Martelella mediterranea DSM 17316: one gene and its partner. The protein of the gene in region 1 interacts with the protein of each later gene in a pairwise test. Links are inferred from orthologs where the notes say so. Each region holds a gene or a part of one and is shown in the gene's direction. Other genes may lie near its edges.

Evidence for each region.
Region 2: the proteins of recO (region 1) and recR interact in binary tests that used the Escherichia coli proteins (3 or more experiments, as listed by UniProt). The link is inferred for Martelella mediterranea DSM 17316 from one-to-one orthologs.

The regions. Positions count from the first base shown.
Region 1 is NZ_CP020330.1:3,288,145-3,302,822, reverse strand. What follows is about bases 33-2,929. They hold recO (DNA repair protein RecO), read left to right. Parts: upstream 33-1,051; coding sequence 1,052-1,807; downstream 1,808-2,929. Other genes in these bases: pdxA (4-hydroxythreonine-4-phosphate dehydrogenase PdxA), read right to left, coding at 2,628-2,929; rsmA (16S rRNA (adenine(1518)-N(6)/adenine(1519)-N(6))-dimethyltransferase RsmA), read right to left, coding at 1,804-2,631; era (GTPase Era), read left to right, coding at 107-1,030; rnc (ribonuclease III), read left to right, coding at 33-43. Outside these bases: more of rnc, read left to right, coding at 1-32; more of pdxA, read right to left, coding at 2,930-3,644; Mame_RS15365 (SurA N-terminal domain-containing protein), read right to left, coding at 3,648-4,601; Mame_RS15360 (LPS-assembly protein LptD), read right to left, coding at 4,850-7,051; LPS export ABC transporter permease LptG, read right to left, coding at 7,198-8,268; Mame_RS15350 (LptF/LptG family permease), read right to left, coding at 8,265-9,425; Mame_RS15345 (phosphatase PAP2 family protein), read right to left, coding at 9,464-10,198; Mame_RS15340 (leucyl aminopeptidase), read left to right, coding at 10,423-11,910; Mame_RS15335 (DNA polymerase III subunit chi), read left to right, coding at 11,925-12,374; Mame_RS15330 (hypothetical protein), read right to left, coding at 12,402-13,079; phosphate ABC transporter ATP-binding protein PstB, read right to left, coding at 13,226-14,047; phosphate ABC transporter permease PstA, read right to left, coding at 14,066-14,678. UniProt on the Escherichia coli protein: Involved in DNA repair and RecF pathway recombination.
Region 2 is NZ_CP020330.1:1,588,536-1,603,272, reverse strand. What follows is about bases 1-2,956. They hold recR (recombination mediator RecR), read left to right. Parts: upstream 1-1,153; coding sequence 1,154-1,759; downstream 1,760-2,956. Other genes in these bases: Mame_RS07425 (HAD-IA family hydrolase), read right to left, coding at 2,710-2,956; Mame_RS07430 (aminoglycoside nucleotidyltransferase ANT9), read right to left, coding at 1,831-2,610; Mame_RS07440 (LysE family translocator), read left to right, coding at 195-806; Mame_RS07445 (YbaB/EbfC family nucleoid-associated protein), read left to right, coding at 1-184. Outside these bases: more of Mame_RS07425, read right to left, coding at 2,957-3,321; Mame_RS07420 (ArsR/SmtB family transcription factor), read left to right, coding at 3,421-3,804; Mame_RS07415 (arsenate reductase ArsC), read left to right, coding at 3,785-4,312; arsB (ACR3 family arsenite efflux transporter), read left to right, coding at 4,314-5,387; Mame_RS07405 (disulfide bond formation protein B), read right to left, coding at 5,354-5,905; Mame_RS26595 (DUF5993 family protein), read right to left, coding at 5,918-6,070; Mame_RS07400 (RNA pyrophosphohydrolase), read left to right, coding at 6,269-6,775; bfr (bacterioferritin), read right to left, coding at 6,851-7,336; Mame_RS27250 ((2Fe-2S)-binding protein), read right to left, coding at 7,284-7,613; Mame_RS07385 (hypothetical protein), read right to left, coding at 7,759-7,947; Mame_RS07380 (complex I NDUFA9 subunit family protein), read right to left, coding at 8,062-9,033; pyrF (orotidine-5'-phosphate decarboxylase), read right to left, coding at 9,179-9,889; dnaN (DNA polymerase III subunit beta), read right to left, coding at 9,982-11,100; rsmI (16S rRNA (cytidine(1402)-2'-O)-methyltransferase), read left to right, coding at 11,302-12,195; Mame_RS07360 (YraN family protein), read left to right, coding at 12,188-12,550; and more genes. UniProt on the Escherichia coli protein: May play a role in DNA repair. It seems to be involved in an RecBC-independent recombinational process of DNA repair. It may act with RecF and RecO.

The DNA.
Region 1 (14,678 bases):
CCGGCTTCTGGAGCGCGAGGGCGTCTGGACGGCCGAAAGCTGAGCCTGTCATTCTTGAACCTGTTATAATGCGGCCGCCGTGACGCGGAAAACCGCAGGAGTTGCCATGACCGAGACTGAAACCATGCCGGTGGGCGCCGACACCCGATCCGGCTTTGTCGCCCTGATCGGCCCGACCAATGCCGGCAAATCCACGCTGGTGAACCGCCTTGTCGGCGCCAAGGTGACGATCGTCAGCCACAAGGTGCAGACCACCCGCGCCACGCTGCGCGGCATTGCCATCCACGACAAGACGCAGATCGTGTTCATGGACACGCCCGGCATCTTCAAGCCGCGCCGCAGGCTGGACCGCGCCATGGTGATGGCCGCCTGGAGCGGCGCGCGCGATGCCGACGTGATCATGCTGCTGGTCGACAGCGAGCGCGGCCTCAAGGGCGATGCGGAGGCCATTCTCGAAGGCCTGAAAGAGGTGCGTCATCCCAAGATCCTTGTGCTGAACAAGATCGACCGTGTGCGCCCCGAAGACCTGTTGAAGCTCGCCTCGGCCGCCAATGAGGCGATCGATTTCGAGGAGACCTTCATGATCTCCGCCACGAACGGTTCAGGCTGCGACGACCTGATGGACTATCTGGCGAAACGGCTTCCCGAGGGCCCCTGGTATTATCCCGAGGACCAGATTTCCGATCTGCCGATGCGTCAGCTCGCCGCCGAAATCACCCGCGAGAAGCTGTTCCTGCGGCTGCATCAGGAACTGCCCTATTCCTCCCATGTCGAGACCGAGAAATGGGAAGAGCGTAAGGATGGCTCGGTGCGCATCGAGCAGGTGATCTACGTCGAGCGTGACAGCCAGAAGAAGATCGCGCTCGGCAAGAACGGCGAGGCGATCAAGGCGATTTCCATGAGCGCGCGCAAGGAGTTATCGGAGATTCTTGGTCAGCCGGTTCATCTTTTCCTGTTCGTGAAAGTGCGGGAGAACTGGGGCGACGATCCGGCCCGCTACCGCGAGATCGGGCTCGATTACTCGGATTGATCCGTCGGGAGACGCAGCACCTTGGAATGGCAGGATGAGGGCATTGTTCTGGGAAGCCGCCGCCATGGCGAGACCAGCGTGATCGCCGAGGTGATGACGGTCGATCACGGCCGCCATCTCGGCATGGTGCGCGGCGGCCGGTCGCGGACCATGCGGCCGGTGCTGCAGCCGGGCAACCGGGTCTCGCTCCACTGGCGCGCGCGGCTTTCCGAGCATCTCGGCGAATTCCGGGTCGAGCCGATCGAGCAGCGGGCGGCGCTCCTGATGCTCTCCGCGCCGGCGCTGCACGGCGTCCAGGCGATGGCTTCACTGCTGCGGCTGCTGCCGGAACGTGATCCGCACCGTCATCTCTGCGCGGCGATGGAGGTGATCATCGCCCATCTCGATGATGCCAGCGCCGCCGGTGAACTGTTCGTGCGCTTCGAGCTGGCGCTGCTCAACGAACTCGGATTCGGCCTCGATCTCGCCCAATGCGCGGCGAGCGGGGTGAGGACGGACCTTGCCTATGTGTCGCCCAAGTCCGGACGGGCGGTCTCCAACGCAGCCGGAACGCCCTATGCCGACCGCATGCTGGCGCTGCCGGTGTTTCTGCGACCGGACATGAACGAGGCTGCCGACCGGGCCGATCTGGAAGCCGGCTTCCGGCTGACCGGATTTTTCCTGAACCGTCACGTCTATGAGCCGCGCGGCCTGAAGCCGGACACGGCGCGCGAAAGCTTCATCCAGGCCACGCTGAAGGCTCTGGACGCTGCCTCTACCGAACATCAGATTCGCTAAAGATTTCGGGCAAGCTCGCAGAATTCCGCGATGCTGAGCGTCTCGGCGCGGCGCGTCGGATCGATGCCGGCCTTGGCGAGCAGCGCTTCGCCGCCGAGGCTCTTGAGGCTCTGGCGCAGCATCTTGCGGCGCTGGCCGAAGGCGGCCTGCGTGACTCGCTCCAGCGCCGAGGCTGCCACCGGAAGCGGTTCGGCGCGGGGCGTGAGGTGCACCACGCTGGAGGTCACCTTGGGCGGCGGGGTGAAGGCCTGCGGCGGCACGTCGAAGGCGATGCGCGCCTGTGTGCGCCATCCGGCGAGCACGCCCAGCCTGCCATAGTGATTGTCGCCGGCTTCCGCGACGATGCGCTGGGCGACCTCCTTCTGGAACATCAGCGTCAGCGATTGCCAGTAGGGCGGCCATGCGCGCGGCAACAGCCAGTTCACCAGAAGCTGGGTGCCGACATTATAGGGCAGGTTGGAGATGATCCTGACCGGGCGATCGCCGGCAAGCGCCGCGAAATCCGTTTTCAGCGCGTCGCCGCCGATGATCTCCAGCCGACCCGGATAATGAGAGGCGATTTCCTCAAGCGCCGGCAGGCAGCGCTCGTCGCGTTCGATGACGGTGAGCTTCTCCGCGCCGAGCGAGAGGATGGCGCGCGTCAGCCCGCCGGGGCCGGGGCCGACCTCGATGACATGGGCGCCTTCAAGATCGCCGGCGGTGCGGGCAATCTTCTGGGTGAGGTTGAGATCGAGCAGAAAATTCTGGCCGAGCGCCTTCTTCGCGTCGAGATCATGGGCGGCAAGAACTTCGCGCAGCGGCGGCAGGTCGTCGATCTGGCTCATGCGGCGTTTTCCGAAAGCTGCGCCGCAAGCTTGAGCGCCTCTTCCAGGCTGGTCGGATCGGCAACCCCCTTGTCGGCGATATCGAAGGCCGTGCCGTGGTCTGGCGAGGTGCGCACGAAGGGTAGGCCGAGCGTCACGTTGACGCCGGCCTCGAAGCCGAGCGTCTTCACCGGTATCAGCGCCTGGTCGTGATACATGCAGATCGCCGCATCGTAGCGGGCGCGGGCGGCGGCGTGGAACATGGTATCGGCGGGCAGGGGGCCGACGACGTCCATGCCATCGGCGCGCAGGCGCTCAAGCGCGGGGCGCACGATTTCCTCGTCCTCGCGGCCGATCGTGCCCTGCTCCCCGGCATGGGGATTGAGGCCGGCGACGGCGAGGCGCGGCGCGGCAAGGCCGAAGCGGGATTTCAGCTCTTGCGCGGTGATGCGGATCGTATCGACGATCAGCGCCTCATCAAGCGCGGCCGGCACGTCCTTCAGCGGAATATGGATCGTGACCGGCACGACCCGCAAGGCCGGGCAGGCGAGCATCATCACCGGGCGTAGCTGCTTTCCGGTCTCGCGCCCGGCAAGGGCGGCCAGGAACTCGGTATGGCCGGGATATTTGAAGCCGGCGCTGTAGAGCACCGATTTGGCGATCGGATTGGTGACCACGGCGCTCGTCTTGCCGCGCAGGGTGAGCTTCACCGCGGTTTCGATCGCCGCGATGGTGCCTTCTCCGGTCGCGGGATCGGGTTTGCCGGGGGCGGTGGTGAGCGCGGTGTCGATCGCGAACACCGGCAGGGTCTCGTCGAAGCGCTCAAGCGCTGCCTCCGGCGCGGTGATCTCGATCGGAATATCAAGGCCGAGCATTTCCGCGCGCGCGGCGAGAATGCGCGGATCGCCGAGAAAGATGAAGGGCGGCAGGCCGCTCTCGCCGCGTCTGTGCCATGCCTTCAGGGCGATCTCGGGGCCGATGCCGGCGGGATCACCCTGGGTAAGCGCCAGCGGTTTCCTGGTGAGATCTGCCAAGGATTACGACTTGCCCGGGGTGACGATCTGCGCCTTGTCCCGCAATTCCTCGAGATACTTCTCGCTCTCGGCGTCGGTATCCACCTCGGCGGAATCTTCCTTGGCGCTCAGCACCAGGCGGGCGGCATAGTCGTCATTGGCGGTCTTGCGCTCGCACACGGCCAGGAACTCGGCGCCCACCGGCGTGGTGATGACGGAGGTGGTGTCGCCGCTCGACTTGATGACCGCGTCCTTCCACTGGGCCGGCAGTTGCGGTTCAAGGAAGCGGCCGAGATCGATGACGGTGACGTCGTTCATGGTCGCGGCGAAGGAAATCGCCTGATCGCAACCCGGAAACTTCTTGCGCGCGGCCTCGGCCTCGTTCTTGCGCTTGCCAAGCAGCGAGCCGCGCTCTTTTTCCGGCACCACGAAGACGATCCGCTTCAGCAGGTACTCGGTGGTTTCGGGCTTCTTGCCTTCTTTTTCGGCCGCTTCGAGCTGGGGGATGAACTCGTCGTCGGGAAGCAGCGTGTTGGCGCCATAGCGGGCGCGCAGAAGCTGGCCCCAGCTCATGCTGACGGCGATGAAGAACTTGAAGTGCTCGACCCCGACGCCCGCCTGGTTGAGAATGCTGCTCATTTGGGCGACGGACATGTTGTTGCCATTGGCGAAGTTCTGGAAGGCGTCATCGACTTCCGTCTGGGTGACGGATGCGCCGCGGAACGCGATCTCCGACTGCTTCAGCGCCTGGTCGATCATCGCCTCGCGCGCCTTGGCGTCGGTCGCGCCCTTGGTGCCCATCAGCCGCAGCAGGGCCTTGCGCTTTGCGATATCGTCGTTGGTGATCGGCACATTGTTGACGATCACCTCGATATCGACGGTCCTGGCGAAAGCCGTCTGGGCAGGCACGCCGAAGATCGATGCGGTCGCGATCACAGCAGCGGCAAAGGCATTCACGGTAAATCTGGCGGCGTTCATGTCTTATTCCTTTCCCCGGCCGGGGCGAAAACGCCAACCGGCCGCATCGGTATCTTGTGTCAGCGGGGCGTCACGGCCTCCCAGGAAGCGATCGAATACACCCGCTCGCTTCAAGCCCCGCATGGCTTCAGGAGACATGTAACACCGGGCAACGGGCCGCATGTCGATCCTGAACCTGTGAGGGAAATGTTTTGTCCATTTCGGCGGCAAAAGCAAGGCATGGCCGCGATTCGTTGTTTGAGGAAATGCTAGAAACTGCCGCCGAAACTGTCGGAGCCGATCGCGATATCGCCGAGCGTGCGCAGCGTCAGACGTGCCCCGATCGTCCAGTCGACACCCTTGGCATCGTTGGTATCCCAGCTTTCCTGATAGGTGATCGAAAACAGGGTGCAGATGTCCTCATAGGTCAAACCCACCCAGCGGCGCGTCAGGACATTGTTGCTGAGGTCGTAGGTCAACGAACCCGAGACGCCCCAGTTGTCGTTGAACCGGAAGGTGCTGGTGGATTTAATCTCGCTGTTGCGCTCGTCATAGGCATAGCCGGGCTGGGCCATGACATTGGTGTAGTCGAGCGCGGTGTCGAAGCGGGCGGAGGTGTAGGTGATGCCGGCATCCGTGCGCTGCAGCGAGAAATCGGTCTCGTCGAAACGGGCCGAGCCATTGAGGCCGATGCCGAAGGGGAACGAAATCTGGGCCGCGCCGACATAATCGGAGCGTTCGGTTTCAAGCCCGGATTCCATACCGACGCCGACGAGGTCGGGCGAGGCGAACGAGTTCGCGCCGGCAAGCTGGAAGGACTGGCCGAAAAGGCCGTCGACCATGATTCCGTTGTCGTAGACGCCGCGATAGCGCAGCCCGATATTGGCGCGGGTGCCGCCCTCGACGCGATCATAGCCGGAGAACTTGTCGCGATCGAACAGCGTGGTGGCATCGAACACGAAGCTCTGGCTGTCCTCGTTCGGCAGGCCGCCGGCATATCGCTCATCGGGACGGACGAAAATCTGGCCGATCGGCTCGACGATATGCGAGCTGAATCCATTGGTGATCAGCATCGGATATTTGACTTCGAGGCCGGCCGTCAGCATCGCGCGGGCGGCGGCGTCCTGATCAACGAAATTGCCGGCATAGTTGTAGGTGCCCGGCGCGATCTGGTTCGGATTGTCGACGTTCAGCAGGTAACCGTCGGCGCGCGCGGCCAGGATCGGTGTAAGCTGCAGGCCCTGCGGCGTGGTAAAGGTCTTCTTCCACTCGACCTCGCTGGTCAGCCTTGTGCTGTTGCCCTGAAGGCCCAGGAACCGATCGTTGACGGCAGTGGGCACCACATCGTTCTTCTGCCGGACTATGTTTGTGAGATTGTTGGTCACGGAAAGTTCGCCGCCGGCGAACGGGCGCGGGGCGATATAATCGTAATCGATCACCGGCAGAACGATCGCCTGCTCGTCTTCGCTGGCGTTCTGGCTGTTGGCGTCCTGAACGTCGAAATAATTGCCCTTGATGGACAGCGAACTGCGCTTGCCGAGGCCTTCCAGGTAAACCTGGTTGTTGAAAATCCGGTCGTCATGGCCGTCGATCGAATAGGTCCGCGCGAAATTGGTGTCGCTCTGCACCATGACATCCCAGCCGAACACCCAGCGCGGGTTGATCTGGAATTCGCCGGTGGAGGCGACCATGCCGCGCAGGTCATTGTCGGCATCGCTGGTGCCGGCGGGGAAGCGGCTGCTGCCCAACTGGTCGATGCCGGCCATGCGCAGCGTGTGCTGGCCATTGCGGTAGCGCTTGCGATATTCCGCCTCCAGCAGAAAGCCCTGCTGGGTGTAGCCTGTCCCGGTGAAAGTGACGTCCGCGCTCGGGCCAAGCGGAATGTAGTAAGGCACGGAAATGCCGAAACCGAGGTTTTCCTCGACGGTCGCCGAGGGGAACAGAAAACCGCGCTTGCGCTTCACGCTGGCGTCGGGAACCGTCACGGTCGGCAGGATCGCGATGGTGTGGCCCAGAAGCTGGAACCGGGGATGCTCCAGCCGCACCGTCTTCTCGACGCCGTTCTGGATGACGCGCTGGGCCCTGATCTGCCAGAAGGGCGGCTTTTCCGGATTTTCCGCGCAGGGAATGCAGGCGGTGTAGACGCCGTTTTCCAGCACCATGACGTCGTTGTCGATTCGCTCGGCGCGCTCGCCGGCGATCGCGATATCTTCCGGGGTGCGAACGCTGATGGCGTCGAGAAAGCCGTTGGCGAAGTCGTCGGTGACGTCGAGTTTTTCGGCGCGCAGCCGATTGCCGTCGGCGTCGATAACCTCGATGCCGCCGAAGGCCATCAGCTTGCCGGCCTTCTGGTCGTATTCGACCTTGTTGGCGACCATGCGGTAGCCGGCGTAATAAATCTGGACGCCGCCGAGCGCGTAGACCTGCTGGGTGTCGTGGTTGTAGACCAGTTCATTGGCGCTGAGCAGCATCGGTCCCTGGTCGTCGGCGGGCGGCTCGGGCAGCACGCCTTCTTGCGCTACGGCCGAGTAATGCAGCCCCGCTCCGGGCGGGGTCAATGCGGTGGCAAGGACCAGGAGCCCGGCAAGGCGATATGCGCTTAATTTACGCCGAGCCACTAACCATCCTCCTGATGCAGCAATATCGTCAAACCCAATGCCATCGCTACGACAACCGGAATCCAGGCTGCCAGAAGCGGGGACAGGATTCCGCTGCTGCCGAACGCCTTTACAAGAACACTCGTCACATAAAGCAGAAACCCGGACAGGATGCCACCCAAAATAACAGTGGGCGACTGCGCGAAGCGCGAAAACTTCAGGCAGACCGTCGCGGCGATCAAAGTCATCGCGACCAGCAATAATGGCAGGGAAAGCAGATAGTTGTACTGGGTTTCCAAGGCGCTTGTCGAAGTTCCGAACTGGCGCGCCAGGGTAATCTGTCGCGGCAAGGCGAAGAAGCTTACGAGATCGGGCTGGACGAGGTGCTGCTGGACGAAATCCTCCTCCAGATTGGTCTTCACCTGAACCTCGTCCATATGTGTGGATAATTCGCCCGCCTCGGTCTGTGTCACATCGTGCAGCGTCCACGAGCCATCGCTCAACACGGCGCGCGTTGCATCCTGACGCTTGGCGATTCCCCCTTGGTCGTCGAAATAGATGACGACCGCATCGAGCAGTTCGGTCCCGTTTTCTGCAATGCCGCGGCCGCCGATGATCGTGTCCTGACCGTCGGTGATCTGTCTGAGCCACGGCACAACCTGATCCTGCTTGCCGCCGACGGCCTCGAGCCCGAGGGCCCGTTTCTGGCTCCATGAGGCAAGCGGATTGAGCGCCAGCACGCTTGCCGCGCCGAGCAGGGCCGCGCCGACTACGAACGGCATGATGAACTGCCACACCGAGATTCCCGCAGCGCGGGCGACCACGAGTTCGTGGCGGCGGTTGAGCGCGATCAGCGCCACCATCGCCGAAAACAGCGCGATGAAGGGTATGGTCTGCTGCAGGATATAGGGCAGGCGCAGCGCGGTGATCAGCAGGGCGTCGACCAGGTTCTGTCCGGCTTCCTCGGAAATATTGCCGACCACCTCGCTGAAATCGATCAGGTAGATGATCGACACCACGCCGAACAGGAACCACAAGACGGTGATCACGTAGCGGACGAAGAAGTAGCGGCCGAGCACGGAGAAAATCATGCCGCACCTCCGCCATCGGCCCTGCGCGGCAGACGGAACAGCGCGGCCATCATCCGGCCGAGCGGCCCGGTCTTTCGCCGCGCCCGGCGCGGCCGCAGCAGGAGATAGAGCCCGATAGCCAGCGACACAAAGATGATCGCATAGCAGACATAGACGAAGAACGGATCGTTTTCGGCCTGATTGGAGCTGAAGTGGGAGAGCAGCCTGAGCAGCAGCGTCAGCCCGAACGCGCTTGCCATCGGCGGCACGCGCCGCTCGCGGTGGGAGCGGGCATCGCCGACGATCACGATGGTGAACACGGCGTAGATGAAGGGCAGGGTCCAGTCGGTTAGCCGGCGGGTGAGTTCGGCGCGATAGGAGCCGGGATTGCCGAGGTAATCGGGGTCGTCCTGCGGCGGGTTCAGCAGATAGGCGAGGCCCCGGTCGGTCGCGCGCCTGCGGGTCTGGCTCTTGTCGCTGGTGAGTTCGGAAAGGTCGAAACTGTAGGAGTCGAACTGAACGATGGAAACGTCGCCGTCCTGATTTTCGCGCTGCACTTGGCCGTCGCGCATAATCAGCTGGCTGCCGCTTTCATCAACCGCGCCTTCCTTAGCGTAATAGATGTATGAGTTGTTCGGCTCGCGGTAATCGGCGACGAAAAGCCCCTTCAGCACCCGGCCGGACAGGCGCTCGGAAATCTGGATGTAAAGCCCGTCCTCGACCTCGCGGAAGGTCTTTTCCTCGATCACGGAGGAGAGAAGATCGGCGTAGACGGAGGCGATCAGGCTGCGGGCCTCGGCGCGCGAGCGCGGCTCGATATAATTGTCGAGCACGAAGGAGAACGCGCAGAGCACCACGGCGAACGCTAGAATTGGCCGGTAGATGATGGAGCGTCCGGCGCCTGCGCCGTCGATCACCGCGAGCTCCGAATCATTGTTCATCGACGTCAACGTCTGTGCCGTGCCGAGCACGATGCCGAAGGGCAGGACGGTCGGAATCACGGTCGGGAGAATCAGCGTCGCCAGCGTCAGGAACGAAACGATCGACTGGCCGCTGTCGGTCACCAGATTGATGCGCCCGAGCACCTGCGTCAGCCACAGCACCGCCAGCACCGGCAACAATGTCGCCAGGAACATGCGCACAACCCGCGCCAATATGTAGCGTTCCAGTATCTTCATGCCGTTAGGTGTCGTGCGTTGCGGAACGCGGACCGACCTCAGGTCGTTTCGCGAAGCGGGCTGACGTGCTCCTTTCTGGTGAAAATGTAAAGACATCCGGTGAAAATCACCAGCGATGCAAGCCATCCGAGTATGATATCCGAAAGATAATGGCCGCCATAGGCCAGCCGCATCGCCGGCGAGGCCAGCGAAAGTGCGATCAGCGGCGGCATCAGCAGGATCCGGAAGCGCTCCGGCACCAGGAAGATGGCATAGCAGAACAGCCAGCCGGCGCCCGCGGCCTCGCCGGAAACGAAGGAGCAGTTCGACTGGCATGCGCCGGAAAAATCGCCGGCCGGAACGAAGGTCAGATCGCCGCCGAAAAGATCGGTGTTGCGCGGCCTCGGCCGGTGGGAAATCTCCTTCAGCACGCTGTTGACCAGCAGGCCCGGGCCGATGATCAGCGCGACGAGCCCGGCCAGGAGCCTGCTGGCGAGCGCCTTGTTATAAGTCGCGCCGTGATGGGACCAGACGATGATCAGGCGATAGATCAGGGTAAGACCGAGAATGATCGGCAGGTAGAAGATCGCTTCGCGCAGCAGGCCGAGCACGGCATCGCCGGAAATCGGAAAGCTGCCGCAGATGCTGCCGGCGGGCGCGTCCGCAGAGCAGGCGGCCTGATGAAAGAAAGCCCTGGAGGCCGCGAGATCGATGCCGGGAAAGAGGTAGAAAACCACGAGCAGGAAACACCACAGCGCCAAAAGCAGAATGAACGCGGCTTTCAGTGGTCGCATCGTGCCAAAGCGCCCCGGCAGTTTCTCAAGCCATTGGTGGTGTTGCTGCAATGCGGCGTTTTCCGGTTTCGTTGGCGGCGCGGCGCACACACCGTTTCCATTTTCGTCGTTTTAAGTGTTATGAGAACCGGGTCAACCATTCTTGGCCGGTTGCGTTAACAAGGGGTGGATTTCTTTCTCACCCCATCCTGTCAATTCCGTGACACCAGAACCCGGAGCATGAAATGAAGTTCTCGATTTCCTTTGTCGACAAGGCCGAAAGCGCCGGAAACACCGCGATTGTCCTGGCGAGCGCCGGTCATGTTCCGGCGGGCCTTCAGGCGGTCGGGATGGGCGAGACGCTTTATGAGAAGGCCTCGGCCACCGCCGGCTTCAAGGCGAAATTGTGTTCGACGCTCGATCTGCTCGCGCCTGCCGAAAGCGCTGCGGCGCGGATCGTGCTGATCGGGCTCGGCGAGCGCGACGCGCTTTCGGCCAATGCCTGGCTCAGGGCCGGCGGCAAGGCCGCCGCTGTTGCCGGCAAGGCCAAGAAACTGGTGGTCTATCCGGACAGCGCCGCAACCGCGTCCGAGCTTGCGGACTTCGCGCTCGGCATGATTCTCGGCGGCTATTCCTTCGATCGGTTCAAGACCACGGGCAAGGACGATGAGGCGGATGAGAGCGGACGCGAGATCCCGGTCGAGATCGTCACCGGCGATGTCACCGCCGCCAATACTGCTTTCGCGGATCGACAGGCGGTGGGCGAGGGCGTGGTGCTGGCGCGCGAACTGGTGAACCTGCCCGCCAATATTCTCGGCCCGCGCGAATTCGCCGACAAGGCCGAGGCGCTTTCGGCGCTCGGTGCCAAGGTCGAGATTCTCGATCGCGACAAGATGGAAGAGCTCGGCATGGGCGCGCTGCTCGGCGTCGCCCAGGGTTCCGTCCGTCCGCCCTATCTCGCCGTCATCCAGTGGAACGGCGGCGGCAATGACGAGCGCCCGATCGCCTTTGTCGGCAAGGGCGTGGTGTTCGACACTGGCGGCATCTCGATCAAGCCTGCGGCCTCGATGGAGGACATGAAGGGCGATATGGGTGGTGCTGCCGCCGTGATCGGCGTGATGCACACGCTTGCCGCGCGCAAGGCCAAGGTCAATGTCGTCGGCATTCTCGGCCTTGTCGAGAACATGCCGGACGGCAATGCCCAGCGTCCGGGCGATATCGTGACGTCGATGTCCGGCCAGACGATCGAGGTGATCAACACCGACGCCGAGGGCCGGCTGGTTCTCGCCGATGCGCTCTGGTATTGCAAGGAGCGCTTCAAGCCGCGCTTCATGATCGATCTTGCAACGCTGACCGGGGCGGTCATGGTGGCACTCGGCGCGCACCGCGCCGGCCTGTTTTCAAATGATGACGGCCTCTCAAAGGAGCTTTCCGACGCCGCCGAACGCACCCAGGAAAACCTGTGGCGCCTGCCGCTCGGCGACGAGTATGACAAGATGATCGACAGCCGCTTTGCCGATATGCGCAATACCGGCGGCTCGCGCTATGCCGGCTCGATCACTGCCGCGCAGTTCCTGAAGCGTTTCGTGGGCGAGACGCCCTGGGCGCATCTCGATATCGCGGGCACTGCCATGGGCGCGCCGAAGAGCGAGATCAATGGCGGCTGGGCCTCCGGGTTCGGCGTCAGGCTTCTGGACGAACTGGTGCGCGCCCATTACGAGGCACGTGACTGAGGGCAGCGACGTTCATGGCGGAGATCCTGTTCTATCATCTGACGGAATCGCTGCGCGACGCGGCCCTGCCGCCGCTTGTCGAAAAAAGCCTGGAGCGCGGCTGGCGGGTCGCGATACAGGCAACGAGCGAGGCGGAGCGCGACCGGCTGGACGAGGTGCTGTGGACCTTCCGCGCCGACAGTTTCATCCCCCACGGACGGGATGACGAGCCGGATACGGAGCGCCAGCCCGTGCTCCTGACGATCGCGGAAACCAATCCCGGCAAGGCCGATATCCGCTTCTTCATCGAGGGCGCGCCGGTCTCGGGCGTCGAGGACTATCAGCGCGTCGTAGTGATGTTCGATGGTCACGATGTCGACGAACTGACCGCGGCGCGTGCGGAGTGGAAGCGGCTGAGGCAAAGTGAGCATAGCCTCACCTACTGGCAGCAGGGCGAGGGCGGTCGCTGGCAGAAAAAGGCGTGAGGGCCGCTTCCTTCGTTGCGGCGGGCGTCAGCTCGCCTCCACCGCCTCAGGCTTCGCGATCAGGCTCTCATCCTCGTTTTCCTTCAGGAATTCAGCAAAATAGCGCTTCAGCTTCGGGATCTTGATGAGCTCGTCGAATGAGTATTTATGCGCGTCGCGCACCAGCGTGGACGGATTGAAATAGGCCTCGGCGTTTTCCGGCGTCAGCACGAAGGGCGGCTTGCCCTCGCGGCCGAGAATATAGCTCATGATCAGCGCGCCGGTGCGATGATTGCCTTCGATATAAAGCTGGGGGCGGCTGAGCACGCGGACATAGACGCCGGCCGCGCGCTTGCGTACCGGTTTGCCTCTGTGGCGCTCGTACCAGTCCACGAGCCCGCCGATGTCGCCCAGTTCACGGTCATAGAAATGGGCTTCGGTGCGCTCGATGTGATTGCGGAACTCCGCGCGCCGCTCCCTTTCGGAACCGCAAAGCACGAGATGGTTGAGTTCCAGCAGGTGGTGAAACTGCCCGATCCTCAGGATATCCGTGTTGTCGCGCAGCAACTGGTCGACATAGCTGTAGCCCTCCATCATGTGCTCGACGATACTGTCGGACATGCCGTCGCGCTGCATCGTCAGGCGCGCATTGATAAGGGCGAACTGCCGCTGGGTCTCGCGCAGCCTTTCTTCGATCTTTTCAAGGTCGAGTACGTGTTTGAACATCTTGGTTTCCGCTCAACCCTAGATTGGGTTCGAGTTTGACAGCGTAGCGAAGCGTGTGTTGAAATCAACGGCTTCGTTGCGGATATCAAAAGGGCGGCTTCCCGAAAGAGCCGCCCGAAATGCGTCGATTGCGACCTTGTCGTGGATCAGCTGAACTCGCCGGAGAGATATTCCTTGGTCAGCTGCTGCTTCGGGTTTTCGAAGATCTGCTTGGTCGCGCCGACCTCGACCAGGAAGCCGGTGCGGCCGCCCTGCGACATGTCGACCGAGAAGAAGGCGGTCTTGTCGGCAACGCGGATCGCCTGCTGCATGTTGTGGGTCACGATCGCGACCGTGTAGTCGTTCTTGAGCTCCAGCATCAGTTCTTCGATCTGGCGCGTGGCGATCGGGTCCAGCGCGGAGCAGGGCTCGTCCATCAAAAGCACGGTCGGCTCGGTGGCGATCGCGCGGGCGATGCACAGGCGCTGCTGCTGGCCGCCCGAAAGCGACAACCCGTTCTGCTTCAGCTTGTCCTTGACCTCGTTCCAGAGAGCCGCGCGGCGCAGCGCCTTTTCGACGCGACCGTTGATATCGCCCTTGAAGCCGTTGAGGCGCAGGCCGAATGCAACGTTTTCGAAAATGCTCATCGAGAACGGGTTGGGCTGCTGGAATACCATGCCGATATGGCGGCGCACGACGACCGGATCGACATTCTTGCCGTAGACATCCTGCCCGAGGAAGTGGACGTGACCTTCAAGGCTGAAGGAGGGGATCAGGTCGTTCATGCGGTTCAGCGAGCGCAACACTGTCGATTTGCCGCAGCCCGACGGGCCGATGAAGCCGGTGATCTTGCCCTTTTCGATGTCGACATCGGAATCGCGCACGGCGAGGAAATCGCCGTAGAAAATCTTCTCGATCCGCGCGCCGATCGCGACTTCGGGGCTGACATCGGCGGTTTGGGCGGTATTCATTTCCAGTGTGGCGGACATAGTTTTAAGACCTTTTTCCTAAACGCGGCGCGTGCCGAAGGAGCGGCTGAGGATGTTGAAGACAAGCACGATGAGCACAAGCACAAGCGATGCGGTCCATGCGAGTTCAATCTGGTTTTCATAAGGCATTGCCGAGAAATTGTAGATCAAGATCGACAATGACGCTGTGGGCTCCGTGAAGCTTCCGATCCAATAATTCGAAAACAGCGCTGTAAACAGCAGCGGGGCCGATTCTCCGGACGCGCCCGCAACCGCCAGCATGACACCGGTCATAACACCGGGAAGCGCCGTCGGCAAAACAATTCTGGTGGCGACCTGTGTGGCATTACAGCCCATGCCATAGGCCGCGTCCTTCATGCGCTGCGGCACCATCCGGAAGGCCTGCTCGGAGGTCAACAGGATGGTCGGCAGCATCAGGATCGCCAGCGAAAGCCCGCCGGCGACCGCCGAATAGGTCTTCATGACGATGACGAGCCAAGCGTAGACGAAAACCCCGGAGAGGATCGACGGAAACCCGGTCAGCACCTTCCCCACGAACCGGACGGTCGCCGAGAAGCGGCTGTTCGGGTTGATCAGGCCGGTATAGACGCCGCCGAGAACGCCGATCGGAATCGAGATCACCGATGCAATC
Region 2 (14,737 bases), 1.7 Mb from region 1 along the record:
CGACATGCTGTCGATCAAGATCGATCCGAGCCTGCTTAACGGCGACGAGGCCGAGATGCTGGAAGACCTGATCGTCGCCGCCCACCGCGACGCCAAGGACCGCGCCGGCGAGAAGGCGGAGGAAATGACCAAGGAACTGACCGCCGGTCTGCCGATCCCGCCCGGCATGAAGCTGCCCTTCTGAGGACAGCGCCATGACGCTCGGCGCGCTCGCCCTGTTCGCCATCACGCTGTTCGTCGCCGCCGGCTCTCCAGGGCCGAGCGTGGCAGCCCTCGTCGCCCGCGTCTTGTCGCGCGGGCACCGCGACGTGCTGCCGTTTCTGGCGGCGATGTGGCTGGGCGAGGCGCTGTGGCTGACGCTGGCGGTGTTCGGGCTGGCGGCCGTCGCCACCAGCTTTCATGGCGTGTTTGTGGCGATCAAATGGGCGGGCGTCGCCTATCTTTTCTGGCTCGCCTGGAAGATGTGGTTCGCAAGGACAGAGACCGCCGGCGCGGAACTGCCGCAGGCAAGCTCCGGCTGGAAGATGTTTTTGACCGGCATCAGCATCACCATCGGCAACCCGAAGATCATGATGTTCTATGTGGCGCTGCTGCCGACGATCCTCGATCTCGCAAGCGTCACCCTTGTCGGCTGGCTGGAACTCACCGTCACGCTGCTGCTGGTGCTCGCCGTGGTCGATCTCGCATGGGTGTTCCTGGCCACCAGGGCCCGCCGGCTGCTGAAAAGCCCCCGCGCCATGAAGATCGCCAACCGCCTCAGCGCTGGCATGATCGGCGGCGCAGCCGTGGCGATAGCGACGCGGTAGGGTGGGAAATGACTGGGTCCTCGCGGTTTGCGTGAGCCCCCCTCATCCGGCCTGCGGCCACCTTCTCCCCTCAGGGGAGAAGGGGCGGCGCTCCGCGTTCGACGATGGCGTCGGTCGGAGACACCGAGCATGCCCCACGCTCCCCCTCTCCCCGTGGGGAGAGGGTGGCGCGGATGCGCCGGGTGAGGGAGCAGCGCCTGCCGTCATTCCACAATCTTCGCCTTGTCCGCGGGCGTGACCCTAAGCACCGGACAAAACCATCAAAGCAGGTGTGGAATTGAGGGCAGGTCTTGATCCCACGCCGGATAATGTTTCCATTGCCCGCCGCAATCGGATAAAGCGCACTCATGGCAAAACGAGTCACCGGTCCCGAAATCGAAAAACTGATCCAGCTTCTGGCGAAGGTGCCGGGGCTTGGGCCGCGGTCGGCCAGGCGCGCGGCGCTGCATCTGATCAAGAAGCGCGACCAGTTGATGGGCCCGCTCTCCGGCGCGATGCAGGATGCCTATGACAAGGTGCAGATCTGCTCCACCTGCGGCAATGTCGACACATCCGATCCCTGCACGATCTGCACCGATCCGACCCGCGACCAGGGCCTCGTCATCGTGGTGGAGGATGTCGGCGATCTGTGGGCGCTGGAGCGCGCGGCGGCGCTCAACGCCGCCTATCACGTGCTCGGCGGCACGCTGTCGCCGCTTGACGGCATCGGGCCGGACGATCTCACCATCGCCGCCCTTGTCGACCGGGTGAAGGCCGGCGAGGTGCGCGAACTGATCATCGCCGTCAACGCCACCGTCGAGGGCCAGGCGACCGCCCACTACATCACCGATCAGCTCGAAGGCCTCGACATCAAGGTGACCCGGCTTGCCCATGGCGTGCCGGTCGGCGGCGAACTCGACTATCTCGACGAGGGCACGCTGGTGGCAGCGCTCAGGGCGCGGACGAGCCTGTAGCTTACGCGGCTCTCCCGCTTCGATATTCGTGAACTGGCAACCACTGGACCAAGGTTCGTCCAGCCGGAAACCTATCCTGATTTCAGCGCATTGCTGACGCATTCGCCGAGACGCTCCGCCAACTGCCGGGCGGCGTCGCCCTGGTTCGTCCAGTCGTCTGCGACCTCGCCAAGATAGGCCCGGCGCGCATGGTCGAGCATCATGACATCCGGGTTCGGGAGGCGTGGGATCGCCCAACTGGCGGCGGCGTCCTTCGCGAGGAATTTCCCCGTGCTGGCCGTGTACCACATTCGCGCAAACGTCAGCAGGACATTCCGCTCGTCGCCGCGCAGCCCGCTCAGCAGACCGGGAAGGACATCGCGCATCGCCTGCCGGACATGCTCTATCGAGACATCCGGCAGCAGTTCCCCCACATCTGGCCCGAGCAGGGAAATGGCCTGCTGACGAGCCTGTGCGATAATCAGGGAATATTCGGGATCACGTTCGGGTATCGGGATCTCACCGGCCTCGAAGGCGCTCCGCAACCACTCTCCGTAGAGGAATTCAGCCTGCGCCGGGTAGTCACCGCCCGCAAGGTCAGCCTTGCAAAATACCATGACCTCAAGGCAACGGGGCGCGCCGGCTGCGGCAGGGTGACGACCGGAGAGGCGCAAAAGGTCCATCAGCAGAGCTTTGCGCTGGCTCGCGGTCAGCGCGGCGTCAACAACCGCCAGCAGATCAATGTCGCTCTGCGGCCGGAGCCCGCCCGACACCGCAGACCCATGCAGACAAGCACCGAGCAGCGCATCGCCCAGAACGCGGCGCAGGAGAGCCAAGGCCGACTGTATCTGTTCATTTTGATAGGGCTGCATGCCGTCGTTCTAGCCGACATTGCGCATCATCGGAAGGCGACATCAGCGATCAGGCACACCGTCTCCTCCTCGGCGTCTATCCGTGACAACCCCGTCTCCTTACCCGCCGTCTCGCCCGACAGCGTCCAGCAGCGCCTCAAGGTCTTCGCCGCCGGTCCAGTGAAACGCGCGCCAGCCGAAGGCCCGAGCCGCCTCGATATTCTTGAACTGGTCATCCACCAGAACATGGTCCGCTCCGGTAAAGCCGCTCTTTGCCTCGGCTGCCTCGAAGAACGCCGGATCCGGCTTCTTCGCGCCCACAGCCGCCGAATAGACGATCCCGTCGACGCGATCGGAAAGGTTCAGTTGCGCCATCAGGTATTCCGCGCGCAGATGTTCCTGGTTGGTGGCTAGAAAGATGCGGGTTCCGTGCGCGCGCAGCCGGTCGCAGGCCGCAAGCACATCATGGTCGATCGTCGAATCGCGCTCGAACCAGTAGGCCATGAAATCATCCGGCGAGACCGGCGCTGCCAGCACCGGCAGGCATTCCTCCAGCACCTCGCGCAGCGCCTTCCTGCCGGCGACGATCTCCGGCCAGTGCGGTATGAAGAAATGGGTTTCGAGCATGTCCGGATCGATGCCGAGATCACGCTCGATATCGCGGGCCCAGGACTGGCCGTCCGGGCCGCTGATGACGACGCCGTCGACATCCAGCATCAGGCACTTGGTCATGTCGCTCACTCCGCAAGCTTCCGGCCCCTCATACCCTTCCCGATCGCGAAGGCCAAGGTCGATGCTTGACAAAGATCATATATCCATTATTCTGGATATATGGATGAGAATCAGACAATCGCGGCGCTGGCCGCACTGGCGCAGTCGACCCGGCTTCAGACCTTCCGGCTGCTTGTGGAAAGCGAACCGGACGGCATCGCCGCGGGCGAACTCGCCCGCAGGCTCGACGTTCCGCAAAACACCATGTCGGCGCATCTTTCGACGCTTTCCCGTGCCGGCATCGTCGTCAATGAGCGGCAGGGACGTTCGATCATCTACCGGGCCGATCTGGAGCGCTTCCGCGCCGTCATGCTCTATCTCCTGCAGGATTGCTGCGGCGGCAATGCGGACCTCTGCGCGCCGCTGATCGAAGGACTTGCACCCTGTTGCGCCAATGCCGGCCCCACCCACGAGGACAACCGAAATGACCGACCGGATCTATAATGTTCTGTTTCTCTGCACCGGAAATTCCGCCCGTTCCATCATGGCGGAGGCGATCCTGAACAAGGAAGGCGCCGGCCGTTTCCATGCCTTTTCCGCCGGCAGCCGGCCGAAGGGCGAGGTTCATCCGCTGGCTCTCAAGACGCTTGAGACCATGGGCTACCCCACGGAGGGCTTCCGCTCCAAGAGCTGGGACGAGTTTTCCGGACCCGATGCCCCCGAGATCGATTTCATCATCACTGTCTGCGACAATGCAGCCGGCGAGAGCTGCCCGATCATGCGCGGCAGCGGCAGGCGCGCCCATTGGGGCGTGGAAGACCCGGCAGGCGTTTCCGGCACGGAAGAACAAAAGCTGCGCGCCTTCGCCCAGACCGCGACATTCCTGAAAAGCCGGATCATGGCCTTCCTCAATCTGGCCCAGGAAACCATCGATTCCGCAGGGATCGACACGCATATGAAGCAGATCGGCGCCATGGACGGCGCAACCGAGAAAAGCACGAAGGCCATCTGACATGTCCACCTTTGAACGCTACCTGACCGTCTGGGTGGCTCTGTGCATCGTCGCAGGCGTTGCGCTTGGCCATTTCTTCCCCACGGCCTTCCATGCCATTGCCGCCATCGAGGTCGCCAGGGTCAACCTTCCCGTCGCCGTGCTGATCTGGCTGATGATCATACCGATGCTGCTGCGGATCGACTTCGCCGCCCTTGCAGGCGTCGGCCGCCACTGGCGCGGCATCTCCGTCACCCTGTTCGTCAACTGGGCGGTGAAGCCGTTCTCCATGGCACTGCTCGGCTGGCTGTTCATCGGTTGGCTGTTCCGGCCCTATCTGCCCGCCGACCAGATCGATTCCTATATCGCCGGGCTGATCATTCTGGCAGCCGCGCCCTGCACCGCCATGGTGTTCGTCTGGTCGAACCTGACGAAGGGCGAGCCGCATTTCACACTGTCGCAGGTCGCCCTCAACGACGCGATCATGATCGTCGCCTTCGCGCCGATCGTGGCGCTGCTCCTCGGCCTGTCGGCGATTACCGTGCCGTGGGACACGCTGGTGCTGTCGGTCGGGCTCTACATCGTGATCCCGGTGATCATTTCCCAGATTATCCGCCGCTCGCTGCTTGCGGGCGGTTCAACGGTGCGGCTGGATGCCCTCCTTGCGCGCCTTCAACCGGCCTCGCTGGCCGCGCTGCTGGCCACGCTGGTGCTGCTGTTCGGCTTTCAGGGCGAACAGATCATCGCCCAGCCGATGATCATCGCGCTGCTGGCCGTGCCGATCCTGATCCAGGTCTATTTCAACTCCGGCCTCGCCTATCTGCTCAACCGGGCGGCGGGCGAGCAGCATTGCGTTGCCGGACCGTCGGCCCTGATCGGCGCGTCGAACTTCTTCGAGCTGGCCGTCGCCGCCGCCATCAGCCTGTTCGGCTTTCAGTCCGGGGCGGCGCTCGCCACCGTTGTCGGCGTGCTGATCGAGGTGCCGGTGATGCTGTCGGTGGTCTACATCGTCAACCGCAGCAAGGGCTGGTATGAAAGCGGAGCCGCGGTTGCCCGCAACCCTCACCGCCCGGAGAGCGAGTCCAGCGCCTCGTAGCTCGTCGGGTTGTCCGGGCAAAGGCCGAGCCCGCATTCGGCCAGCGTCGAGACGCCGTTGCCGAGCGTCATCAGCGCGAAGAACACGACCGCCACAAGCCCCAGCCCCGAAAGCCGGCGGGCCGGGGCGGTGGCAAAGCCGCCAAGCACCAGCATGACCGCCGAACCGAGAATGACCAGCGCGAACACCAGAAAAGCCCAGGTATAGAAATGTAGGCCGAGGAAGGGATCGCCATAGGCCCCGGTGCCCGGCACCACATGCAGCGCCACCTGCCGGAGCGCCGGCACCGCGCCGGAAAGCGCGCCCAGGATCATCAGCCCGTAATGGCGCGGCGCAACCCCGAAAATGACGTTCAAAGCCAGTCCCACGCCCACCATGACAAAGCCAGCGCGCTGCAGCAGGCAGAGCGGACACGGCAGTTCGCCATAGGCAAATTGTGCATAGAAGGCAAACAGCAGCACGATGGAAATCGCCAACAGGGCAAGCGCGTTCAGTGTCGCGGCCAGTTTTTCACTCATGGCGTTCCCCTCCTAAAGCGACAGATCGAGCGTATCGGTGGCATGGAGCCGGTAGAGCACGACAAGCAGCAGCAAGCCGGCAATCGTGAGCGCCACCGCCGCCCCCTTTCGATCCTTCAGCGCCAGGTAAACCGTGCCCGCGCCGATAAAAAACGGAAGTGCCATCATCCGAAAATCCCCCTCTGCAATACGACGCAAGACATGGCAGGCTTTTCAGGCGCCTGCAAGCAATACGCCGGGGGCACCAGACATTTTATACGCCACGCCAAGCGGCAGCATCTGGCGGGAACGAAGGAATTCCCATTCGCCGCGCTTTGCTTTAGGCATGGCGGAAAGAAACCCCATCGGACGAGACTTTCTCCCATGCGCAAAGCCCATGAACTGCCCTACCGGCCGAATGTCGGCGTGATGATCCTGAACCCTGAAGGCAAGATCTGGCTCGGACGACGCCTGTCGGAAAACAATTCGGAATCCGACGGCTCCCCGCAGCTCTGGCAGATGCCGCAGGGCGGCATCGATCCGGGTGAAACGCCCCTCGAGGCCGCAACCCGCGAGCTTTACGAGGAGACCGGCATGAAATCGGTGGAACTCATCGGAGAGGCGCCCGGCTGGATCAATTACGACCTGCCCGACCACCTGATCGGCATCGGCCTGCGCGGCAGGTTCCGCGGCCAGACCCAGAAATGGTTCGCCTTCCGATTTCTCGGCGACGACAGCGAAATCGCGATCGATCCGCCGCCGGACGGCCATGAACGCGAGTTCGACGCCTGGCAATGGGCCGATATCGAAACCCTCCCCGGGCTGATCGTCACCTTCAAGCGCGCGGTCTATGAAAGGGTCGTCGACGAGTTCCGGCACCTGACGGACTGACGAGCGGGCCGCGCACCATAAAAAAGGCCCGGACAAATCCGGGCCTTAGAGAATCACGAAAGTGCCAGGGAGCGGTTATTCGGCACTCTCGCTCGATGCGGCGTTGAGCTGGGCATATTTCTGCTCGCCGATCGAATCCAGCAGATCGAGCTGGGTTTCGAGAAAGTCGATATGGCCTTCCTCGTCGATCATCAGTTCTTCGAAGAGCTTCATGCTGACGTAATCGCCAGCCTCGTGACAGATGTCACGGGATTCCTTGTAGGAATTGCGCGCTTCGTATTCGCCGGCCAGATCGGATTCAAGCACTTCCTTGACGGTCTGGCCGATACGCAGCGGCGCCACGGTCTGAAGGTTGGGATGGCCTTCGAGGAAGATGATGCGGTCGATCAGCTTGTCGGCGTGATGCATTTCCTCGATCGATTCGGCGCGCTCTTTCTCGGCGAGCTTCGTCAGACCCCAGTCTTTCGTGAGACGGTAATGCAGCCAGTACTGATTGACGGCGCCGAGCTCAAGAAACAGAGCTTCGTTCAGCCGTTCGATAACTTTTTTGTCGCCTTTCAATGTCCGCTCTCCTGTTCTTTTGGTGGAACTCTTTGAGGCGGCTCAAAAAATCACATATCTCAGCTTCGGTCGAGTCACTATTTTTATGATAGGCCTCGGTCGTGCGGACAATGATATCGGCGACATTCGGGAAGCATCCACAGCAGCGGCCGCGCTTGGCCATGCGGTGATAAACCTTGGCGGGAACAATAAGCTGCCAACAGTCCTCGTCGAGCAGCTCGACGATGGTCTGTTCAATTTCCTTTTCGGTAATGAAATTGCAACTGCAAACCAGCATGCTTCCACCATTGACATAAGTCTCTGATGAGAGCTGTTTTGCAAAAGGCGAGGCTGATTGTCAAGATTAAATTATCGTCAGCCCGTCACCAAGGCCCTCACGAAAGCTTGAGCCGGGCCGGACGGAAAATGATCAACGAATGGAATCAGTTGACGGCCGCCAGCGCGCAGGGGTCGACCCCGTAGGCGGGCGCACAGCCGGGCTTGCCCGCGGCAATGCTGCCGGGAGCGGCGAGCGAGGCCGCCATGATCATCAATGCCGCGCCTGCGAACAAAACAGCGATAGACTTACCCATCGTTTCAGAAACCCTTTTGATACGAACCCGCTTGATCATCTTAGCGATGACTTTCCAATAAACAGTAAAGGCGCAACTACTGTGACAGGTTCCCGAATGTGGCGAAATTTTTGCGAAATTGTGGGCAGGATATGCACCCGCCCCATTTTACCGTCAAGCGATTTTCCCGAACTGACCGTGCTGTCGGTACTGAACGAGGTAAGTGCGCAACACCACCTCAAGCTGTGCCGGGCGAATGCCGAGGCCATCGAGCGTGCGCCCCTCCGCCTGCGCTTCTTCGGAGACAACATTGTCCGCTTTCAGAAGCTTGACCTGGTCGGACGTCAACGGCGGCGCGATGAACGGAATGAGGCTGGCAATGCTGCCGAACAATGAAGCGAGGCCGAACGGCATGGAGAGGAGCGCGCGCTTGCGGCCGGTCACCGAGAGCAGCAGTTCGAGACATTCGCGGAAGGTCAGCACGTCGCGACCGCCGAGTTCGTAAACCTTGCCGCCCTCTAGCTTGCCTTCGACGGAACGCGCGATCACCTCGGCGACGTCGCCGACATAGACCGGCTGGAACTTCGTCTCGCCGCCGCCGATCAGCGGCAGGATCGGCGAGATCAGCGACATCTTTCCGAACTTGTTGAAGAAGTCGTCCTCAGGGCCGAAGATGATCGAGGGCCGCACGATCACCGCGTCGGGACAGATTTCGCGGATCGAGGCTTCGGCCACGCCCTTGGAGCGGGCATAGTGTGACGGGCTGTCGGCATCGGCCCCGATGGCGGACACGTGCGTGAGCTTCGCCCCTTCGGAGCAGGTGACTTCGGCCACCAGACGCGCGCCTTCGGTCTGCACCGCATCGAAGCCGTTCTTGCCGCTCTCGAACAGGATGCCGACGCAATTGACGACATGGTCGGCGCCGTGGATGGCGCGGCGCACCGATTCCTCATAACGCAGATTGGCCTGCATGAAGGTGATCTGGCCGACATTGCCGAGCGGCTGGAGAAACAGGGCGAGGTCGGGACGGCGAACGGCAACGCGAATGCGATAGCCCCGTTTGGCCAGCGCCCGGACGACATAGCGACCGACAAAACCGGAACCGCCGAAGACCGTAACCAGCGGGGGAATGTTCGATAGCGTCATGACAAGCCTCTCGTTTGGATGATAGCTCCCCCTTAGCCCAATTGACCGCGAAGGTGAAGGGACAAGAGGTCGCGGCGGTTAATAACGCACAGCCTCGGCGGGCCGCCGTGGCCGCTGCGACACAGGCCGCGGCGCGCGGGGTGTCTCAGCCGTTCGCGGCCCCAAGTATCTCCGCCTCGATGTCATCGACAATCCGCCGGGCGGCGGCTTTCGGGTCGTCGGCCTTGACGATCGGACGGCCGACGACGAGATGGCTCGCGCCGGCGGCGATGGCATCGCGCGGCGTCATCACCCGCTTCTGGTCGTCGGCAACGGAGCCCGCCGGACGGATGCCCGGCGTCACCACCGCCATCTCGGGTCCGATCACGCTGCGCACCGTTCGCGCTTCGGCTGCCGAACAGACCACCCCGCCCATGCCGGCCTCGGCCGCCTGGCGGGCGCGTTTCTCAACCAGGTCCGCGGCAGTTACTGCATAGCCCGCTTCGATCAGGTCTTCGTCGTCCATCGAGGTCAACACGCTGACGCCGAGCAGGCAGAGCGGCGAACCGGCCGCCGCCGCGACAGCCGCGCGCATCGCCTTCGGATAGGCATGCAGCGTCAGCATGGTCACGCCCATCTTCGCGATGTTCTCGACGCCCTTTGCCACTGTGTTGTCGATGTCGAGCAGCTTCATGTCGAGAAAGACCTGCTTGCCGTCCTCGGCCAGTTCGCGCGCAAAGGAAAGCCCGCCGGCGAAGGCGAGCTGATAGCCGATCTTGTAGAAGGAAACGGTGTCGCCAAGCGTTTCGACCATGGCTTCCGCTTCGGCCACGGTCGAAACGTCCAGACCCACGATAAGGCGGTCGCGTGCAGGCATGTCATCGGCTCCTTCGTCTCGTTTCACTGCGATGCAATTGACACAAAACCGCCCGCGCGAAAAGCGAAAAAGCCCCGGCCCTGCCGGCTGCGCTAGACCCGCATCGGCATCAGCACATAGAGCGCGTTCTCGCTGTCGGTGTCGCGCACCAGCGTCGGCGAGCCGGCATCGGCGAACAGGAACACCGCTTCGTCGCCGGTCAACTGACCGGTGATATCGAGCAGATACTTGGCGTTGAAGCCGATATCCATCGGCTCGCTGTCATAGCCGACGGCGAGTTCATCCGTGGCGCTGCCCGAATCGGGGTTGTTGACGGTGAGCGTAAGCTGGCCTTCGGCAAGCGACAGCTTGACCGCACGCCCGCGCTCCGACGACACGGTGGACACGCGGTCGACGGCCTTGGTGAAATCGGCGCAATCGATGCGCATCTCACGGTCATTGTTGGCGGGAATCACGCGCTGGTAATCCGGGAAAGTGCCGTCGATCAGCTTGGAGGTGATCACCACCGAACCGATGGTGAAGCGGATCTTGGCATCCGACACCTCGACCGCGACAATAACCTCCGGATCATCGAGCAGCTTCTGCAGCTCGCCGACCGTCTTGCGCGGTATGATGACGCCCGGCATGTTCTCGCAGCCCGACGGCGCGTCGATTTCGGCGCGCGCCAGACGGTGGCCGTCGGTGGCGACGGCGCGCAGCTTCAGCGCCTTGCCCTCGGCCATGGCGTGGAAATAGATGCCGTTCAGGTAATAGCGGGTTTCCTCGGTCGAGATCGCGAACTGGGTGCGGTCGATCAGCATCTTCAGGTCGCTCGCCTTCAGCTTGAAGGCGTGGCTGAAGGAACCGGCCGTCAGATCGGGAAAATCCTCCTGCGGCAGGCATTGCAGCGAGAATTTGGATTTGCCGGAGGCAACCGAGATGGTCTGGCCGTCGGTGGCCGTGGCCAGCGACACTTCCGCGCCATCGGCGAGCTTGCGCACGATTTCGTAAAGCAGATGCGCCGGCACGGTGGTCGCACCCGCCTGTTCGACCATCGACGCCGTCTTTTCGGTGATTTCGAGATCGAGGTCGGTCGCCTTCATCTCGAGATCGTTCCCTTCGGCCTTCAACAGCACATTGGAGAGAATCGGTATGGTGTTGCGCCGCTCGACCACGCGATGCACATGGTTCAGGGACTTCAGCAGGTTTGATCTCTCAAGCGTGATACGCATGACTTTCGCTTTCACTCTTATTGCGCGGACGGCGACTGGCATGCGCCGCAGGGGCGCAGGCGGGGTGACAAAATGACAGCAAATCCGTCCGGATTGCAAGGGGTGAGACCCCTTACTCCCCATTGATCGCAGGCTGAGACCCCACGCCCCTTGCGAGCGCTCCCATGCCGTGGTCAAACGAACAATGAAAATGCCGGGACAATGGTGATGGAAGACAACAGCAATCGGTTCGAAATCGCGGGCCATCCGATAGAGGCGCGGCCTCTTTCGCCGGGCCTTTATCTGGTGGCGACGCCGATCGGCAATCTCGGCGACATCACCATCCGCGCGCTGGAGACGATTGCCGGCTGCGACATTCTCGCCTGCGAAGACACCCGCGTGACCCGCAAGCTGCTCGATCGCTTCGCGATCCGCAAGCGCCCCTATGCCTATCACGAGCACAATGCCGAAAAGGCAGGCGAGAAGCTGATGGAAGCGCTTTCCGAAGGCAAGACGGTGGCGCTGGTCTCCGATGCCGGCACGCCGCTGGTCTCCGATCCCGGCTACCGGCTGGCGCAGCAGGCGATTGCCGCCGATGTCAAGGTGGTGCCGATCCCCGGCGCGTCCGCGCCGCTCGCCGCCCTCGTCGGCGCCGGCCTGCCGAGCGATGCCTTCCTGTTCGCGGGCTTCCTGCCGGGCAAGGACAAGGCGCGCCGCGACCGGCTGACGGAACTCTCCGACGTGCCGGCAACGCTCGCCTTCTTCGAATCCCCGCATCGCATCGCCGCCACGCTGGACGCCGCCAGCGAGGTGCTCGGCGGCGAGCGGCCGGCCGCCGTCTGCCGCGAACTGACCAAGACCCACGAGACCTTCCGCCGCGGCTCGCTTGCCGAACTGGCGGACCTTTATCGCGACGAGACGGTCAAGGGCGAAATCGTGCTGCTGATCGGGCCGCCGCTGGCCGGGGCCGCCCCGGATGCAGGCGATGTGACAGCGCTCCTGAAAAAGCTCGCGGCCGAAATGCCGGCGGCGAAAGCGGCGGCACAGGCCGCGAAGGAAACCGGCCTGCCCCGCAAGGAACTCTACCAGCAGCTTCTGGCGCTGAAGGATGGCTGACGCGCCGAAAGCCCGGCGCAAGGCCGAACGGCGCGGACATCGCGCCGAATGGCTGGCCGTGCTCTATCTGCGCCTCAAGGGCTACCGCGTCGTCGCCACCCGCTACAAGACCCATGCCGGCGAGATCGACATCATTGCCCGCAAGGGCGATCTCGCCGTGTTCATCGAGGTCAAGGCGCGGCGCGAGGCGCAGGTGGCGATCGACGCAGTCACCCCATCCGCCATGCGCCGCATCCGCGCGACGTCCGATGTCTGGCTGGCGCGCCAGCCCGATTTTCACCGCCTTTCGCAGCGCTACGATATCGTCGCCTGCCTGCCGGGCCGCCTTCCGCGCCATTTTCCCGACGCGTTCTGACCCCGAGCCGCGCGCTTTTACAATTCTGCAACAAAACCGTCGTCTGCCCGTCACGCAGCAAGGCTACCTCCCCGGTAATCATCGCTATCGATGATTTTGAGAACCGGGGAATTTGATCATGAAGAAATTTGTTCTGGCCGCGCTCGCCGCCGGCCTTTCCACGTCGACCGCTTTCGCCGCCACCGACATCACCTGGTGGCACGGCATGGGCGGCAAGAACCAGGAAGTCATCAACCAGATCGCCGAGAAGTTCAACGCATCGCAGGACGCCTGCACGCTGACGCCGGTTTCCAAGGGCACTTATGAAGAAGCGCTCGCCGCCGGCATCGCCGCCTTCCGTTCGGGCGAGCAGCCGAACATTCTCCAGGTGTTCGACGCAGGTGCCGCCACCATCATCAACGCCAAGGGCGCTGCCGTTCCGGCCGAAGACCTGATCAACGACGCTGGCTACACCTTCAACCGCGAAGACTTCATCGAAGGCGTGCGCTACTTCTACGCCGACAGCGACGGCAAGTTCGTCGGCATGCCGTTCAACTCGTCGGCGCCGATCATGTACATCAACACCGAAGCCTTCGAAAAGGCCGGCGTCGAGCCGCCGAAGACCTGGGAAGAGTTCGAGGAAATCGCGCCTGCCCTGAAGGATGCCGGTTACGTTCCGCTCGTCCAGTCGCAGCTCACCTGGGAAATGACCGAGAACTTCTTCTCGCGCAACAATCTCCAGTTCGCGACCAACAACAACGGCTATGACAGCGTCGAGGGCACCGAGATCCTGGTGAACACGCCCGAGCACGTCATGATGTATGAGAAGCTCAAGGATTGGTACGACAACGGCTATTTCGGCTATTACGGCGCCGGCTGGTCCGATAACCAGAAGCCTTTCGAGGAAAACAAGGTTGCGCTGTGGATCGGTTCCTCCGGTTCGTTCGGCGGTCTGCAGAGCACGGCCCAGATGCCCTTCTCGGCGACCTTCCTGCCCTATTGGGGTTCGATCGACGGCGCTGGCACCAATTCCTTCATCGGCGGCGCGGCGCTCTTCGCGCTTTCCGGCAAGTCCGACGACGAGAACAAGTGCACGGCCGACTTCTTCCAGTTCCTGACCTCGCCGGAAATCCAGTACTTCTATCACAAGTCCACCGGCTACGTTCCGGTCACCACCGCGGCCTATGAACTGGCCAAGGAAGACGGCTGGTATGAAGAGCAGCCGGTTGCCGAAGTCGGCATCCAGCAGCTTTCGCTGCCGGGCGGCGAATGGTCCAAGGGCTACCGCATGGGCTTCTACCCGCAGATCCGCGAAGTGATGGAACGCGAATACAACAAGATCTTCGCGGGCGAGACCTCGGTTCAGGACGCGATGGCAACGATCGAGCAGGAAGGCAACGCCCTTCTCGCCCGCTTCGCCAAGACCGCCGGCAACTAAGGCGCCGCATACGAAAATTGCCGGTCCGGGGGTTAACGCCCCCGGATTTTGGCGTATTTGCCAAATGCAATCCCCGTCGCAAACGGCGGTCGCGTTTGCTCTGCATGATGGAACTTGCTCCCAATACTCTCTCCCGCTTGCGGGAGAGATGCCCCGAAAAGGGCAGTGAGGGTGATGCAGCCTTTCCAATCGTGAGGGCGTTCGCGGGGTGGGTCTCCCCCCTCACTGTCGCTCTCCCCTCCGGGGCGAGAAGACTTGGGGGCCATGCGGCATAGGCGGGTTCGTCGCCCCGACCGCAACAGGAAACAGAAAATGAAGCGCGTCCAGTTCAATTCGGCCCTGCTGCCCTATCTTTTCGTGCTGCCGCAGATGGCGATCATCGTGATCTTCTTCTACTGGCCCTCGGCACAGGCGATCCGTTCGTCCTTCTTTCTGGAGGACCCGTTCGGTTTCGGCGAGACCTTCGTCGGCTTCGACAACTACGTCGATGCGCTCACCTCCTCCTACTATCTCCAGGTCGCGCGGTTCACGGTGATCTTCACCATCATCGTCACCTTCCTGTCGCTGACCCTAGGGCTGCTGCTCGCCTCCAAGGCCGACGACGTGATCCGCGGGTCGAGCAGCTACAAGACGCTGCTGATCTCGGTCTATGCGATCGCCCCGCCGGTTGCGGGCCTCTTGGGCATGATGTTCTTCGACCAGCATATCGGCCCGTTCGTCAAAATGGCGTCCTGGTTCGGCTGGGACATGAAGGTCGGGATCAACTATTT